DNA from 4 places in the Exiguobacterium sp. s34 genome. Region 1 is predicted to be linked to each of the others. Evidence: predicted binding sites of a transcription regulator. Region 1 holds the regulator's gene; each other region holds the start of a gene.
The links. Region 1 encodes Rex, which represses fermentation and respiration genes when NADH is low (regulators of the CRP and FNR family bind a similar motif). Its sites were predicted from a motif close to TTGTGAAATATTTCACAA; they were not measured.
Positions count from the first base shown of each region.

Region 1 (4,202 bases):
CCACCAGAGAGTTCGTGGACGCGCTTCATGACATCATCGCCGCTGAAGAGGAATTGTCCGAGAAGACTCCGGACTTCCTGTTCGCGCATGAGTGGCCAGTCATTCCAAATCTCGTCGATGACACGGTTCGCGTCGGACAAGTTTTGTTGTTCCTGATCGTAGTAGCCGATCTCGACGCCGGTCCCGTAGCGAATCTCGCCAGTGAGGGCGGCTTGCTGTTTCGTCAACACTTTAAGTAATGTCGACTTTCCGACCCCGTTCGGACCGACGAGGGCGACCGATTCACCGCGTTGTAGCTGGAAGCGAAGATGTTGGGCGATTGCGTCCTCATATCCGATGGCGAGGTCACTCGCGCTCAATACATCGTTTCCGCTTTGGCGTTTGATGGAGAAGGAAAGGACGGCACTGCGCTCGTCACCATCTGGAGCATCGAGGCGGTCGACTTTCTCGAGACGCTTCCGCACGCTTTGCGCACGTTTCGTCGTTGTCGCCCGAGCGATGTTTCGCTGAATGAAGTCCTGCATCTTGGCAATCTCTTCTTGCTGCGACTCAAACTGCTTCTTTTCTTGTTCGTAGAGGGCGGCCTTCTGCTCGAGATACTTCGTATAGTTCCCGACGAAACGGCGGCTGCGGTGACGCGACAGCTCATAGACGACCGAGACGACACGGTCGAGGAAGTACCGGTCGTGGGAGACGATGAGGACGGCGCCTTTATAGCCGCTCAAGTACTTCTCAAGCCAGGCGAGCGTCTCGATGTCCAAATGGTTCGTCGGCTCGTCCAAGATGAGTAGGTCGGGACTTTGAAGGAGCATCTTCGCCAAGGCGAGGCGTGTCCGTTGTCCACCGGAGAGTGTGTCGATGCGACGTTCGAAATCGTCCGGATAGAAACGCATTCCATGGAGGACCGAGCGGATCGTTGCTTCATATTGATATCCGCCACGTTCTTTGAACGTATGCTGCTCTTCATCATAAGAAGAGAGGAGACGTTCGTACGCCGCAGCGTCATTTAAAATCCGTTCCGAGCCCATATCTGCTTCCATGCGACGGAGCGTCTTTTCTTGCTCGATTAAGCCCGTGAAGACGGTGAGCATCTCGTTCCAAATGGTCTCATCGGATTCTAGCCCTGAGTCTTGGGCGAGATAGCCGATCGTGACGTCTTTCGGCTTCATGATGTCCCCAGAGTCATAGTTATATTCACCAGCGATGACCTTCAAAAGCGTCGACTTACCGGCCCCGTTACGACCGACGAGGGCGACGCGTTCGCCTTCTTGGATTTCGAGTTTTACGTTTTCTAAAATCGGCTCAACGCCGAAGGATTTGGATAAGTTATTGACTTGCAGTAGGATCAAGTGAAAAAACCCCTTTCTCTCTATTTAGTATACTGTATTTTTCAGCGATTTTAGGTATATTCGTTGAGTGGTCATGTGAATTCGTTTACAATCAAGGTGTATGAAATTCAGATTCGTTTGTAACGTGTCGTAAAAAGGAGGCTCTTTCCGTTGAGTCAAAACGAACCAAAGATTCCACAAGCGACAGCCAAACGGTTGCCACTATACTATCGATTTATTCAAAGCCTGCATGCGTCAGGGAAACAACGTGTCTCTTCAGCAGAACTGAGTGAGGCGGTCAAGGTCGATTCGGCTACGATTCGCCGTGATTTCTCGTACTTCGGTGCGCTCGGTAAAAAGGGATATGGCTATAACGTGCAGTATCTGTTAGACTTTTTCCGAAAGACACTGAATCAGGACGAGATTACGAATGTCGCCTTGGTCGGGGTCGGTCACCTTGGGACGGCATTCGTCAACTATAACTTCCTTAAAAACAATAACACACATATCGTCGTCGGGTTCGACGCAGACGAGACAAAAGTCGGCACGACGATGTCAGGCGTCCCAATTCATCACGTCGATGAGATGGAACAGATTATGGAGCAAAACAAGATTGACGTCGCGATTTTGACGGTACCTTCTGCCTATGCGCAGTCCGTCGCAGACGACTTGGTGCGTTTCGGCATCAAGGGCATCTTGAACTTCACACCGGCACGACTTACCGTACCGGACACGGTTCGCGTTCATCACATCGATTTGTCGATTGAGCTGCAGTCACTCATTTACTTTATGCAACACTATCCAACCGCTGAGGGGGTCCATCAATAATGGAATTACTAGCATCATCACTCGTCGTCGGAATTCCGGGTGGGGCGAGTCTATTCATCATCGCCATCATCGCGCTCATCATCTTCGGACCGAAGAAATTACCGGAGTTTGGTCGCGCGGCCGGACAGACGCTTCGTGAGTTCAAAAATGCAACGAACGGCATGATGAACGAGCACGACGAGAACGACAAGAAAGCTATCGAAAAGAAAGAGCAGTAAGCCATGAATCATCAACCTGATCAAGAGCGGGAACTTACCGATCACTTGACAGAGCTGCGAAGACGACTGATGCTATCTGCATTTGTCGTCTTTGCCTTCTTTTTGATGGCTTTGCCGAGTGTCAAATATGTACTCGCGTACTTGCAAGAAGATCTCGTCGAACGCGGGCTCGAACTGAACGCCTTTGGGGTCGCGGACCCGCTCATGATTTACTTGAACTTGGCGCTCATCATCGGCCTGATTGCGGCGAGCCCATTCCTACTGTATCAAGTGTGGGCGTTTGTCGCACCCGGTCTGCATCCGAATGAACGGAAAGGCACCCTTGCCTATATCCCGATCATCTTCGGATTGTTCTTGATCGGTCTTGCGTTCGCCTACTATTGGTTGTTCCCGCTCGTCCTCGATATCTCGACGGACCTCGGGCAAGACCTCGGACTCGAACAAATCATCGGAGCCAACAATTACTTCACGTTCTTGTTGCAACTGACGATCCCGTTCGGTCTATTGTTCCAATTGCCGGTCGTGACGATGTTCTTGACCCGGATTGGTGTCGTGACACCATACTTCTTATCGAAGATTCGTAAGTATGCGTACTTCGCGCTATTCGTAGTCGCGGCATTCATCACACCGCCGGATTTGACATCGCACCTCATGGTATCATTGCCACTCTTCTTCCTATATGAAATCAGTTTATCGATTTCACGCGTCGCCTACAAAGGAGTGCTACGTCGGGAGAAAGAAGCGATGGTGCAAGAACAGATGGATTTAATGAAACAGATGAATGAGAAATAAGCATCGTTCCGTAAATGGGACGATGCTTTTTTATGTGCACTACACTATAGTTCAATTGGAAGTTCATACTGTTCAAATTTTAGACACTTTTACGTGAAATAGTGAGCATAGTCATTGAATCCTATATTGTGAAATAGTACACTAAGGTCAAGAATTAAATGTGATATTTATCACAATGTGAAAAGAAACGTACGGTCTAACATAAAAGGAGAGACGACTCATATGAAAATCGCAGTCATCGGATGTACACACGCAGGAACAGCAGCTGTCAAAGGGTTACTCGCAAAGCACGACAATCTCGACATCACCGTTTACGAGCGGAACGACAACGTCAGCTTCCTCTCATGTGGGATTGCGCTCCACGTCGGTGGGGTCGTCCAACGTGCAGAAGAATTATTCTACTCATCTCCACGTGAACTTGAAGAACTCGGAGCGACAATGCGGATGAAACATGACGTCTTATCCATCGATGTCGAAGCGAAGACGGTCCACGCCAAAAATCTCGAGACGGGAGAAGACGTGCATGACACGTATGACCGCTTGATCGTCACGACAGGTTCATGGCCGATCGTCCCGACGCTCCCAGGAATCGAAATGAATGGAATCGAACTTTGTAAAAACTATGCGCACGCACAACGCATTATCGAGCGGGCGACAGACGCGACGAAGATTGCCGTCATCGGGGCGGGGTATATCGGGGTCGAACTCGTCGAGGCGTTTGAAGCATACGGTAAACATGTCACATTCATCGACAGTGCCGACCGTATCTTGAACAAATATCTCGACAAGTCGTTCACGGATCAATTGGAAGCGGATATGACAAGTCGCGGAATCGACCTCGAACTTGGTCAGACGGTCGAGGCATTCCGTGGAACGAGCGGAAACGTCACACATGTCGTGACGGACAAAGGTGAATTCGAGGCGGACCTCGTCATCTTGTGTGTCGGATTTCGTCCGAACACAGGACTCTTAGAAGGACAGGTCGACATGCTCGGAAACGGTGCCATCATCGTCGATGAATATATGCGCACGAGCA
Region 1 covers NZ_JACSKE010000007.1:99,281-103,482, reverse strand. The annotation lists gene KNO87_RS14055 (ABC-F family ATP-binding cassette domain-containing protein) at 1-1,349, opposite strand, end outside; gene KNO87_RS14050 (redox-sensing transcriptional repressor Rex) at 1,500-2,156, shown strand; gene tatA (twin-arginine translocase TatA/TatE family subunit) at 2,156-2,374, shown strand; gene tatC (twin-arginine translocase subunit TatC) at 2,378-3,166, shown strand; gene KNO87_RS14035 (FAD-dependent oxidoreductase) at 3,389-4,202, shown strand, end outside.

Region 2 (4,202 bases), on a different contig from region 1:
AAACGAAAATGAATTATGAGGGCATTAATTTGAGCATCTTTTAATGCATAGTCCTGTTACATAGATAATGATATGTATGATGAGGTTAATGGAGGTCAATTGATGGCTCTTTGTTAGAAGTATGTAAATTGATAATAGCTGGTTTATCAATAAGAGAAATGCAGTCTGCAGAGTTGGAATAAGAGTAAATTTAGCCAGATCATATAAGTTTGTATTACGATGTTCATTTATACGATCAAAATTATTAAAACCACTTAAAAATTATGAAGCCAAGTAGTAAAGCAGCACATATTCCATACAGAAGGTGAAAAAAATGAAAGCTCAAGAAATATTAAGAGAAATTGAAAAAATATACTATTGGGATGCGCGCGTTTTAGGATTCGATTGCCGTTATTTTGGAGATGAGGTTTTAATAAAGATTGAAGATGAGGAAGAGAGTTATCGTCACTACGAGATTGAATTTTTAGGTTGTATTAAAGTAGAGGTTTCTGCCGCTCTAGATGATCGAACAATGCCAATCAGAGAATTGACAAGGTTACAACGCCCATATTTCATGCAGGATATTAGCATTGATAGTTACGAATTAGAGGGGCAGGAAATATTTATATGTCGTCTCTTATTGCCTCCGGTTACAGCTGAGATTCATTTCACAAAAATTAGAATCGGAACGGAATATCACTGATTAAATTTTCTAGTATTTCATCGCTACACATGATTAAGAAAAATATGACGGACGATTTTTAGCTATACTCTGAATTGATTATTCAAACGGAAAAGCTAAATTTAGTCAATGAATAAACCATTTTACACATCCATTTCAAAACCTTTTTACAAGAGGAGTAGGTAATGTCAAACCCCAGCTATTATAAAATTGAAATTAGTGGTAAGTGTTTTAATGAAGATATATCATGTACTGGAGAACAACTTGAAAGTATTCTTCAAGCTATAAATGAGATACAGACTGATAGTTTGATATGGTGTCTTTTTGATATCTTTGGGAGTAGTAAGGTGTCACTTTTCGAACTTTTCCCATCAAATAATTTTGGAATAATTAATTTTTTTAGTACATATGAACTGATAGGAAGAGTTAAACATATAATCCAGTTCGAAAGTGGAGTATTTATAGGGAGTAAATTCAAAAATATAGAAATTGACTTTGAAAATCAACCTCATTCAGAAGCTGAGTTAGAGTTTCAATTAAATCATACTTCAATTGAAATTAGAGCTTTTGATTTCGAGTGCTTCGAAATAATTTTACAAGATGAAATGATTTATCATTATTTAAAGAATAAGTTTCTTTAATGATTAGACTATGCACATTCAAAATTAAAAGTAGGATGTAAGATTTATTTTGGAACAGGGAGATTGATAATAAAATTGAAAATGCTAATTCATAGATATTCTCCCGAAATTCGGGAGAATTTTTGTTTGTCACAAATCCGCCACATGTAAACGATTACGATGTGAACACTCTGTCAATTCCTTCTAGAGGTGATTGCCAACAGAGACTGTACAGTTTATATTGTTAATGATTTCACATATTAGAACTGATACTTTCCTATTTAATTATTCAGAAAGAAGGGTTTGTGACATGGCATCAATGGAAATCCATGCACTCGAATCATTACGGAAAAAAGCACAGGCTTCCTCGCAAATGATTCATTATCGTCCAATGGAATACTTTTTACGGGCAATGTTAGCCGGAATCTTTATCGGCTTTGCTTCAATCTTCACGTTGAAAGTCGTCAACGGCATGTATTTAGCGGAATCACCGTTTACGACACTCATCGGGGGCTTCTCTTTCGGGATTGCGCTCGTCATGATCATTTATGGGGGAGCGGAGTTGTTCACGGGGAATACGATGTATTTCACGACGTCGACGCTTCGCGGTTATACGACGCTCAGTGATACGATGCTCGTCTGGTTGCTCTGTTTTGTCGGGAACGCACTCGGGGGAATCCTATTCGCCTTACTACTCGCACCGACTGGTGTCATCCAAGAACTTGGCATGAACAACTGGTTGTTCTCAGTCGTCGAGGGCAAAATGCATCACACGACGGTTGAAATTTTCTTCCGTGCCATCTTCTGTAACTGGATGGTCTGTCTCGCTATTTTCTTACCGAAACAAATGAAAAATGAATTCGCTCAAATCTTCTCGATGATTTTCCTTGTCGCGGTCTTCTTCGCTTCAGGATTTGACCACGTCATCGCCAACTTCGTCTTGTTCGCCTTGACGCTTGTCGTCCCACACCCTGAGACGATCAGCATGGCAGGTGCAATCCACAACTTGATTCCTGCGACGTTCGGTAACATTATCGGCGGTGCGCTCTTTATGGGAGCCATCTACACATGGCTCAACTCGAAAGGTCTTCGTGAGGCACAAGAATTAGAGGAAGAAGTCGAATTAAAAGTCGTGAAAGCTGCTAAATAAATGATGTTTGTCACATATAACGTAGAGCCTTGTCCCATCGAAGACGAGGCTCTTTTTTGTCGTATGCGCACATGTAAACTGTCACAATATTGACTCGTGACCTTCCAAAAAAAAACGTGTCATAATCTATATATAGGATTTTAAAAACAATTTAAACTGTTTTTAATCCATATATAGTGAGGTGAGGGGTATTGAAATTACTACGGTTGTATGAGGACGTATGCGTCTTACCAGACCAAGACTTAGTACAAGAGAATGCGAACGTTGACGGGAAGTCCCCGCTCGGGAAATTAGCACGACTCTCTTCAGAAGTATCGAAAGAATTGTCGCAGACATATTTGATGTCGGAACGGTCAAAGCAAGCCGTCACTGATAACTTTTTATACGTGCACGACGCGGACTATTACATCACAGGATCGACGACATGTTGTCAAATTCCACTCGGTCAATTGTTGAAAGACGGTTTCCATACAGGACATGGGACGATTCGGTCCCCGAAAGACATTCGCTCCGCCATGGCGCTCGCATCCATCATCCTACAAGCGAATCAAAATATGCAACATGGGGGGCAGGCTTTTCCGATGTTTGACGTCGACTTAGCACCGTATGTCGAGAAGACATATAAGCGTCAATTTAGCCGACTCCAATCGTTACCTGTTGACTGGGACGAGGCGCAATTGGAGACACTCGCAGAAGAAGAGACGATTTCGGCGACGTATCAGGCGTGTGAGGCGTTCATTCACAATGCGAACTCGATGCACTCACGAGGTGGCGGGCAAGTACCTTTCGTTTCAATCAATTATGGGACGGACACATCAAAGTGGGGACGTATCCTCATTCGGGAGTTACTCCGTGCCACAGAACGTGGGTTAGGGAACGGAGAGACACCGATTTTTCCGATTCAAATCTTTAAAGTGAAGGAAGGTATCAACTTCAACGATGGTGACCCGAATGTCGATCTCTTCCGTGAGGCGTGCCGCGTCACAGGCAAACGTCTCTTCCCGAACTTCTCTTTTATCGATGCCCCGTTCAATGCCACGTATTATGACGGGACACACGAATCAGAAGTGGCATACATGGGTTGTCGTACGCGAGTCATGGGAAACCGGCACGGGGAGGAGACGTCAATCGGACGAGGCAACCTGTCTTTCTCAACACTCAACCTGGTGAAGATGGCACTCGTCTCCGAGTCGCTTTCGGACTTCTATCGAATTCTCAACCGATATATCGACATCGGGATTGAACAGTTGATCGAGCGATTCGAGTATCAATGTACGCGTCGCGCTGAAGAATTTCGTTTTCTTTACACACAAGGGGTCTGGCGTGGCAGTGAGCAGTTACATATACAGGATGAAGTCCGAGACGTATTGAAACAAGGAACGCTCTCACTCGGTTTCATCGGGCTCGCTGAAACGTTGAAAGTGTTGACGGGCAGTACACATGCTGAGTCCCGTGAAGCGGAGCGACTCGGTCTCGACATCGTCACCCATTTGTCCAATCGCATGCGTGAAGCAGCCGAAGCGTACGACTTGAACTTTTCGTTGCTCGCGACACCTGCAGAAGGACTATCAGGTAAATTTGTGATCCGAGACCAGGAAGAGTTCGGGATGATCGACGAGGTTACCAATCGGGCGTTTTACACGAATTCATTCCACGTGCCGGTTTATCAATCCGTCTCCATCCGAGAAAAAATCCGAATTGAGGCACCGTATCACGCGTTATGCGACGCGGGACACATCTCTTACGTCGAAGTCGATGGTTCCCTTGCCCA
Region 2 covers NZ_JACSKE010000002.1:1,038-5,239, reverse strand. The annotation lists gene KNO87_RS03630 (hypothetical protein) at 1-19, shown strand, start outside; gene KNO87_RS03625 (hypothetical protein) at 314-682, shown strand; gene KNO87_RS03620 (hypothetical protein) at 847-1,302, shown strand; gene KNO87_RS03615 (formate/nitrite transporter family protein) at 1,601-2,431, shown strand; gene KNO87_RS03610 (anaerobic ribonucleoside triphosphate reductase) at 2,623-4,202, shown strand, end outside.
Region 2: a site for Rex is predicted at 1,523-1,540, ahead of KNO87_RS03615 (formate/nitrite transporter family protein). Genes of this name have one in related genera too.

Region 3 (4,202 bases), on a different contig from region 1:
GAAAGTTATCGCTGGCATGTTACATGTCGACGTTGTGATAGACTTGGCGCACATCTTCCAAGTCTTCGAGAACATCGATTAATTTTTCAAACTGTTCTTTCGATTCGTCATCGAGCGATACCTCATTTTGTGGAAGCATCGTCAACTCCGCTACGGCAAACTCTTCAACCCCAGCAGCCTTGAACGCAGTCTGAACAGCATGGAACGCTTCTGGCTCGGCATAGACGATGACCGTCTCGTCTTCCTCGATGACGTCACGGACGTCAAGGTCGTGTTCCATCATCAGTTCAAGGACGTCATCTGCCGACATTTGGTTCACACCGATGACTGCTGTCGCATCAAACATGTACGCGACCGAACCGCTGACACCCATGTTTCCTCCGTTTTTACCGAATGCGGCACGGACTTCAGATGCTGTACGGTTCACGTTATTAGTCAACGTATCGACGATGACCATCGCACCGTTCGGTCCGAATCCTTCATAACGAAGTTCATCGAAGTTTTCCTCGTCGCCACCTTTTGCCTTATCGATGGCGCGATCGATGATTGCACGAGGCACGTTATACGTTTTCGCACGCTCCACAACGAACTTTAATGACTGGTTCAACTCAGGATCAGGTTCCCCTTGACGGGCGGCCACATAAATCTCGCGACCGAACTTCGCATAGACGCGACTCGTGTTAGCGTCCTTCGACGCCTTCTTCTCTTTAATGTTGTTCCATTTACGACCCATTACATGTCATCTCTCTTTCCATTTGTACGTAGATTCATTACAGATTATATAAGAAGTTGCGTGAATTGACGAGAGAAGTTTTACTCGTCACCTTTATCCATCTTCTCAACAATCTCGGTGAGCGTCTTCAGACTGTCAATGAGTCGATCGGTTTCATCTTCATTTAGAAAGGCGAGACGTTCCTCGAAGAGTCTGCGGAACGAGTCTCTCCGTTCGAGTAAAATACGTTCACCTTTCTCTGTCAACTGATTCCAAATGACCCGACGATCCCGTTCGTCCGGTACGCGTGTGATATAGCCCTCATTCAATAGTTTCGTGATGAGCGGGGTGACGTTCGGCGGTGCGATGGAGAGTGTCTCGCTAATTCGACCGTTCGTGACAGCCCCCTCGTCCTCAATCAACATCAATAGATGGAAATGAGAGAAGTTCAAGTTCGGGATTTGTGGAAAATCAGATCGACGTAGCAGTTTACGACGAATTAAAGGGATCAGTTTGACGAACTGGTCCGCTGCATCTTGTTTCGGCATAGTAGATTCACTTCCTAGTTAGGTTCTACTTTCATTATACACGAGTTAGGTGCAGTTGAACCTAAAAACGGGTTGATGTGACGATTGATACAGCATAGAAGAGATACAACAGACACAATTAATGTAAGCGTTTACATGGATAGTGACTTACATTTTCATGAAAACGCATTCGATTTTACTGAGGACGCATATAAAAATCAAGAGCTATCAACAAAAGGCGAAAAAATATTGTGAAAGAGTTCACAATGTTGTCACCCACAAAATCTGAAAAACATTGTATTCTATGAATGTGAAGGAAAGCACAATCTCTTGAAAGCAGTCATCACATTGTGTCTTCCATCAAGTCAATATGTTCATTAAAAGCTCTCAATTATGAGGAGGAACCTAACATGGCAGTCAAAGAGAAAGCAAAAGTAGAAACTACGGCAGAACAAATGGTGGATACGCTCGTAGCGGGTGCACACGTCGCACTCGATACGTTGATGACGTTCGACCAAGAGAAAATCGATCATATCGTACAAGCGATGGCGCTCGCTGGACTTGAGCAACACGTCGCACTTGCGAAATTAGCACATACAGAAACAGGTCGCGGTGTCTTTGAAGACAAAATGATCAAAAACATCTTTGCGACAGAATATATTTACAACTCACTCCGTGGAGAAAAAACGGTTGGCGTCCTTGAAGACGATGTTCAAAACGGAATCACGTACATCGCGGAACCAGTCGGTGTCGTCGCTGGGGTCACACCGGTCACAAACCCTACATCGACCACGATGTTCAAAGCAATCATCGCCATCAAGACACGTAACCCAATTATCTTCGCCTTCCACCCATCGGCTCAACAATGCTCAAGTGAAGCTGCACGTGTCCTTCGTGACGCAGCGGTAGCGGCAGGTGCTCCTGAAAACTTGATCCAATGGGTTGAAGTTCCATCGCTCGACGCTACAAAAGCACTCATGAACCACCCTGGTGTGGCAATGGTTCTTGCGACTGGTGGGGCAGCGATGGTCAAATCCGCTTACTCGACTGGTAAACCAGCACTCGGTGTCGGACCTGGTAACGTACCGGCCTATATCGACAAGACTGCGAAAGTGAAACGTGCCATCTCTGACGTCATCCTTTCAAAAACGTTCGACAACGGTATGATTTGTGCGTCGGAACAAGCGATCATCGTCGACCAGGAAGTATACGAAGAAGTGAAGGCCGAAATGACGGCACTTGGTTGCTACTTCTGCTCACCTGAAGAAAAAGCAAAACTTGAAACACTCGTAATCCGCACGGACACATGCGCGGTTAACCCGGAAATCGTAGGGAAGCCAGCAGCGTGGATCGCTGAAAAAGCAGGACTCAAAGTACCAGCTGATACGAAAATCTTGATTGCTGAACTTGAAACGGTCGGCGCAACTGAACTTCTTTCTCATGAGAAATTGAGCCCGGTTCTCGGTGCTTATAAAGTACAATCGCGTGAAGAAGGATTCGCCATCGCTGAAAAAATGCTCGAAATCGGTGGTCTTGGTCATACAGCGGTCATCCACTCAACAGATGACGATGCGATCCTCGAATTCGGTCTTCGCATGAAAGCTTGCCGCATCATCGTCAACTCACCTTCAGCACATGGTGGAATCGGTGACCTTTATAACGAAATGACCCCATCACTCACGCTCGGTTGTGGGTCTTACGGTAAGAACTCCGTCTCAGAAAACGTGACGGCGAAACATCTACTCAACGTGAAAAAGGTGGCGAGACGTCGCGTGAATATGCAATGGTTCAAAGTACCTGAAAAAATCTATTTCGAGAAAAACTCAGTACAGTACCTTCAATCACTCACATCGAAAAAACGGGCGATGATCGTCACTGATGAAATGATGGTCAAACTCGGATTCGCTGACAAAGTTATCAAAAACTTGCCTGCAGGCGTCGAGTATCGCATCTTTGACCAAGTCGAACCAGACCCATCTGTTGAGACGGTCATGAACGGTGCCGAAGCGATGCGTCACTTCCAGCCAGACATGATTATCGCACTTGGTGGAGGTTCACCGATGGATGCTGCGAAAGGGATGTGGCTCTTCTACGAACGTCCAGAAGAGAAATTCTCAAACCTTCGTCAGAAATTCATGGATATTCGTAAACGGACTTACAAGTTCCCGACACTCGGTAACAAATCAATGTTCATTGCAATCCCGACAACTTCTGGTACAGGATCTGAAGTGACACCATTCACCGTCATCACAGACAAAAAACGTAACGTGAAATATCCGATTGCTGACTACGCGATCACACCAGACGTTGCAATCGTCGACCCTGAGTTCGTCATGACCGTACCAGCATCGATTACGGCTGACACAGGAATGGACGTCATGACACACGCAATCGAAGCATACGTTTCAGTCATGGCGAACGATTACACGGACGGCCTTTGCCTCCGCGCCATCAAGATGATTTTCGACTACCTACCAAAAGCGTATGAAAACGGTAGCGACGCGGAAGCACGTCAGAAAGTGCATAACGCTTCAACGATGGCTGGAATGGCATTCGCGAACGCTTTCCTCGGTATCAACCACTCGATCGCTCACAAAATCGGTGGAGAGTTCCACGTACCACACGGTCGTACGAATGCAATTCTTATGCCACACGTCATCCGTTACAACGCTACACGCCCATCAAAACTTGCGGCGTTCCCGAAATATGAGTCATTTATCGCAGACGAGCGTTACGCAGAAATCGCACGTTACCTCGGACTTCCAGCAAGCACGACAGCTGAAGGTGTCGAGTCACTCGTCCAAGCGATTATCGAGCTCGGTCAACGGTTGAACATCAAACTATCGTTCAAAGCGCAAGGCATCAAGAAAGCAGAACTCGATGCGAAGATTGACAAAATGGCAGTCGACGCTTTCGAAGATCAATGTACGACGGCGAATCCGAAAATGCCGCTCGTCGAAGAA
Region 3 covers NZ_JACSKE010000003.1:422,360-426,561, reverse strand. The annotation lists gene KNO87_RS09250 (YebC/PmpR family DNA-binding transcriptional regulator) at 20-733, opposite strand; gene KNO87_RS09245 (MarR family winged helix-turn-helix transcriptional regulator) at 814-1,260, opposite strand; gene adhE (bifunctional acetaldehyde-CoA/alcohol dehydrogenase) at 1,650-4,202, shown strand, end outside.
Region 3: a site for Rex is predicted at 1,489-1,506, ahead of adhE (bifunctional acetaldehyde-CoA/alcohol dehydrogenase). Genes of this name have one in related genera too.

Region 4 (4,202 bases), on a different contig from region 1:
GAAGCCATCGTTACCCAGTTGGATTCTCGGGAGACACGATCATCTCGTGGGCATCACTCGCCTTCCAGCCGTATTTCACGGCAACAGCCACAAATATCGGCTACGGATGGTGGAGTCATGACATTGGAGGGCATCATCGTGGTAAAAAAGACGATGAGCTCGCCGCGCGTTGGGTCGCATATGGGGTATTTAGTCCGATCATGCGTCTCCATTCGACGTTCAGTACGTTCAACGGAAAAGAGCCTTGGCGTTTCGGAATGGAAGCCGAACAGTCGATGAAACGATTTTTACGACTGCGCCACCAACTCATTCCGTACTTGTATACGATGAACTATCGCAATCATGCCGACTCATTGCCGCTCGTGCTACCGATGTATATCGAACACCCTGATGACGACGTGGCTTATGAGGTGGCGAATCAGTTTTATTTCGGAAGTGAACTCATCGTCTCCCCGATCGTTACGCCGATGGACCGACAGCTTCACGTCGCCAGTGCGAACGTGTGGTTGCCAAAAGGAGAATGGTTCGACTTCTTCACGGGACATCGTTATGAAGGGGACAAGTCGATTCGGGTGTTCCGTGGACTTGAGGAACAACCGGTCTTCGCCAAAGCCGGTGCGATCATCCCGATGATGCCGCATGAACCGCATGCGAACGATACGGGGAATCCGAGTGATCTCGAAGTACTCGTCTTCCCAGGTGCCTCGAACACGTTCACGATGTATGAAGATGACGGGGAGAGCCGAGATTATGAGAACGGGGCGTCGCTTGAAACAACGTTCACGCTCGATTGGGAAGCGCGTACGCTCCACATCGAGACGTCGGGTGATTTGACACTCGTGCCGGCGGATCGGACGTTGACGATTCTTGTCCGTGGGGTCGTCGGGGAAGGGGACTATGATGCGGAGACGCAAACGTTACACATCCCACTCGGTGAATGGAAACAGGAACAGACCGTGACACTTCCTGTCGAAGTGACGCAGAACGCACATCGACTCGACCGACTCTATCGGTTCTTAGACCGTGCTGAAATCGCCTATGATTTAAAAGATCGCCTGTATCAGATGGCTACGACAAAGACACGTCTCGAGGCATGGTTGTTTGACCTTCATGCGTTAGAACTCGAGCGTGATTTGCAGGATGCACTGTTGGAACTCATGCTGGACTGAAAAAGGGGGGCGACCCCCTTTTGTCATGTCAGAAAACTGTCGGAATTAGAAAGCGCTTTCAATAAAAATCCCATTATACTGAGGATAGAAGAGTAGAAAAGAGGGGATGCACATGCGACACATGTGGACGATTGACGATTTACGGCAGTTGACGCTATTCGCGACATGTCCGAGTCGAACGCTTGAACAGCTGATTCCGCACGTCTATTGCCGAACGTATCGGAAAGGGCAACTGTTGTTCATGGAAGGGGATCCGCGAGAACGTGTCTATTTCTTGATGAGCGGTTACGTCAAACTCGAACGGATGAACGAGAATGCGACCCATCATTATGCCGACTATGTGAAACCGAAACAATTTTTTCCTTACAACGGTTTATTCACGGGGGAAGACTATCGTCATACGGCCGAGGCCGTGACGGACATTGAGGTCATCTATATCCCGACGGATCGATTTGAGCGGTTCGTGTCCACGCAGTCGAGCATGTTGCTCTATATCATCAGCCAGATGAACCGGATTCTCGATCTGCATGAGCGTCGTGTCCAAGAAATCATCACGCCAAGCGCGAAAGAGCGTGTCATCAATACGCTCCATTTCTTAATTGAAGATTTAGGAGAGCCTGACGAACAAGGCGTTCGTGTCCGCTGCCCATTCACTGCGATCGAACTCTCTCGTCTGTCCGGAACGTCCCGGGAGACGGTTTCGACGATTTTAGCCAAACTCCGAAAAGAAGATGTGCTTCGCATGGATGCCCATCAACTCGTCATCGGGCATCCTGAATATTTTGAACAAGACAGCGATTGACGCCACTCAGATGAGGGCGTCTTTTACATACTCAAACGAGCGGAGCGTTCGCTTCAAAACGTAGCATATTGTATAATTAGTGATGAATCTCACAAAGCAATGGAATTGTAAATAGAGAAAGGATGAATGCAGTGAAACGACTGCAAGCCCTTGCTTTCGCTGAAAGAAGTCATATCATCGGACTCGTGTTGTCTGCGATCATGATTGGACTATCGATTTTAGCGCAAGCGTATTTAATCGTCGACATCGTCGACCGAATTTTCTTGAAAGGTGAATCATTCGAAGCCATCCTTCCGGCATTGGTGTGGCTCGTTGTCGCTTTGTTGGCGCGAGCACTCTTCGGCTACGTATCGGGACGAATCGGTGCGAGTTTGTCCGAAAAAGCAAAACAGGCATTACGCCTACAATTGTTGGATCGGTATGCCACGAGCCCGGTCGAATCGTCCTTGACGGGTCAGTCCGGGAAAAAGGTCAGCGTGTTCATGGATGCAGTTGATGAGGTGGACGCTTACTTTAGCCAATACTGGCCACAAGTCATCCAAACATCGATCATCCCGCTTCTTATTTTGGTCGTCGTCTTCAGCCAACACTGGATCTCAGGAGTCATCATGATGGTGACGGCACCGTTCATCCCGCTGTTCTTCATCATCATCGGGATTGCGACCCAAAAAAAATCGGAAGAACAAATGGAGAAGATGAACCAATTCTCCGGTAAGTTTTTAGATGTGTTACAAGGATTGACGACGCTCAAGCTTTACAATCGCACCGAGCAAGAAGCGAAGGCGATTGAGAAGAGTAGCCTCGACTTTCGGGATGCGACGATGGTCGTCTTAAAGACGGCGTTCTTATCGGGACTCATGCTCGAATTTATCTCGATGCTCAGTACCGGTGTCGTGGCGTTAGAGGTCGCCTTACAGATGGTCGTTTGGGAGAACCTGACGTTCTTCTCTGGCTTCTTGATTCTCGTGTTGGCGCCGGAGTATTATTTGGCGATTAAAGATTTAGGAAGTGCCTTCCATACGGGACGTGGAAGTATGGGTGCGGCAGAAAGAATCTTTGACGTACTAGACGCCCCGGATGATCGCATCGAATGGGGATCGAAGTCACTTCGTTCACGGACACCGGACCTTGAGCTGGAAGATGTGTCTTTCGAATATGTAGGCGGACGCTTTGCGCTTCAGCCGTTGAGCGGTCGGATTCCTTCTGGCACCCATCTGGCCTTAGTCGGCGCAAGCGGGTCCGGGAAGACGACAGTGCTCAACGTCATTTCCGGACTCTTGCAAGTGAAGTCGGGACGCGTCCTCGTAGACGGTGAGCCACTTTATTCGTTTGACGAGTCCGTCTGGTATGGAAACATTGCCTATATCTCACAAAACCCTTATCTATTTGCCGGGACGCTTGCCGATAATATCGCATTAGGCGAAAAAGCCGACGAGCTCGCGTTACAAGAAGCAGCAGATGCGGCAGGACTTTCTGAGGTGATCGACCAGTTACCGAATGGAATCTGGACGGAGCTTGGAGAAGGCGGGTTCGGTCTGTCAGGCGGTGAGCGACAACGTCTCGCACTCGCCCGAGCGTTCTTTAAACGACCAGGCATCCTACTGTTCGATGAACCGACGACCGGTCTCGATTTGAAGACCGAGCAGATTGTGAGGCGTTCAATCGCTGAGCTGTCGAAAGAGGCAACGTTGATCACGGTGGCACACCGTCTGCATACAATCAAAGAGGCAGATATGATTTGGTTTATGGAGGATGGGAAGCGCATCGCAGAAGGGACGCATGACGCGTTGCTCGCTGTTCCAGAGTATGCGGAACTATTTGCGCTTCAGAAAGGAGTGAGCCGATGAACTCGCTTTGGACAATCACAAAATGGATGATGCGTGAGAAGAAAGATATCCTTCTCTCCATCTTCTTTGGATATGCAGCTGGGATCGCGGCGGTCGCCTTGTTTGCGGCAAGTGGATACCTCGTATCACGTGCGGGTCTCGTCCCGCCGCTGTATGCGCTCATGGTACCTGTCGTCCTCATCAAACTGTTCGGGGTCATTCGGGCAGGCAGTCGTTATCGGGAGCGTCTCGCGTCACACCGAGCAACGTTTACGATTTTGAGCGAGCTACGTGTCCGTTTTTATCGACAACTTGAACCGCTCGTCCCGTCGATTTTTGCGAAATATCGGAGCGGGGATTTACTTGCACGTGTCGTCGGAGACGTCGAGAGTCTGCAAAACTATT
Region 4 covers NZ_JACSKE010000001.1:589,995-594,196, reverse strand. The annotation lists gene KNO87_RS02930 (glycoside hydrolase family 31 protein) at 1-1,169, shown strand, start outside; gene KNO87_RS02925 (Crp/Fnr family transcriptional regulator) at 1,282-1,971, shown strand; gene cydD (thiol reductant ABC exporter subunit CydD) at 2,094-3,818, shown strand; gene cydC (thiol reductant ABC exporter subunit CydC) at 3,815-4,202, shown strand, end outside.
Region 4: a site for Rex is predicted at 2,049-2,066, ahead of cydD (thiol reductant ABC exporter subunit CydD). Genes of this name have one in related genera too.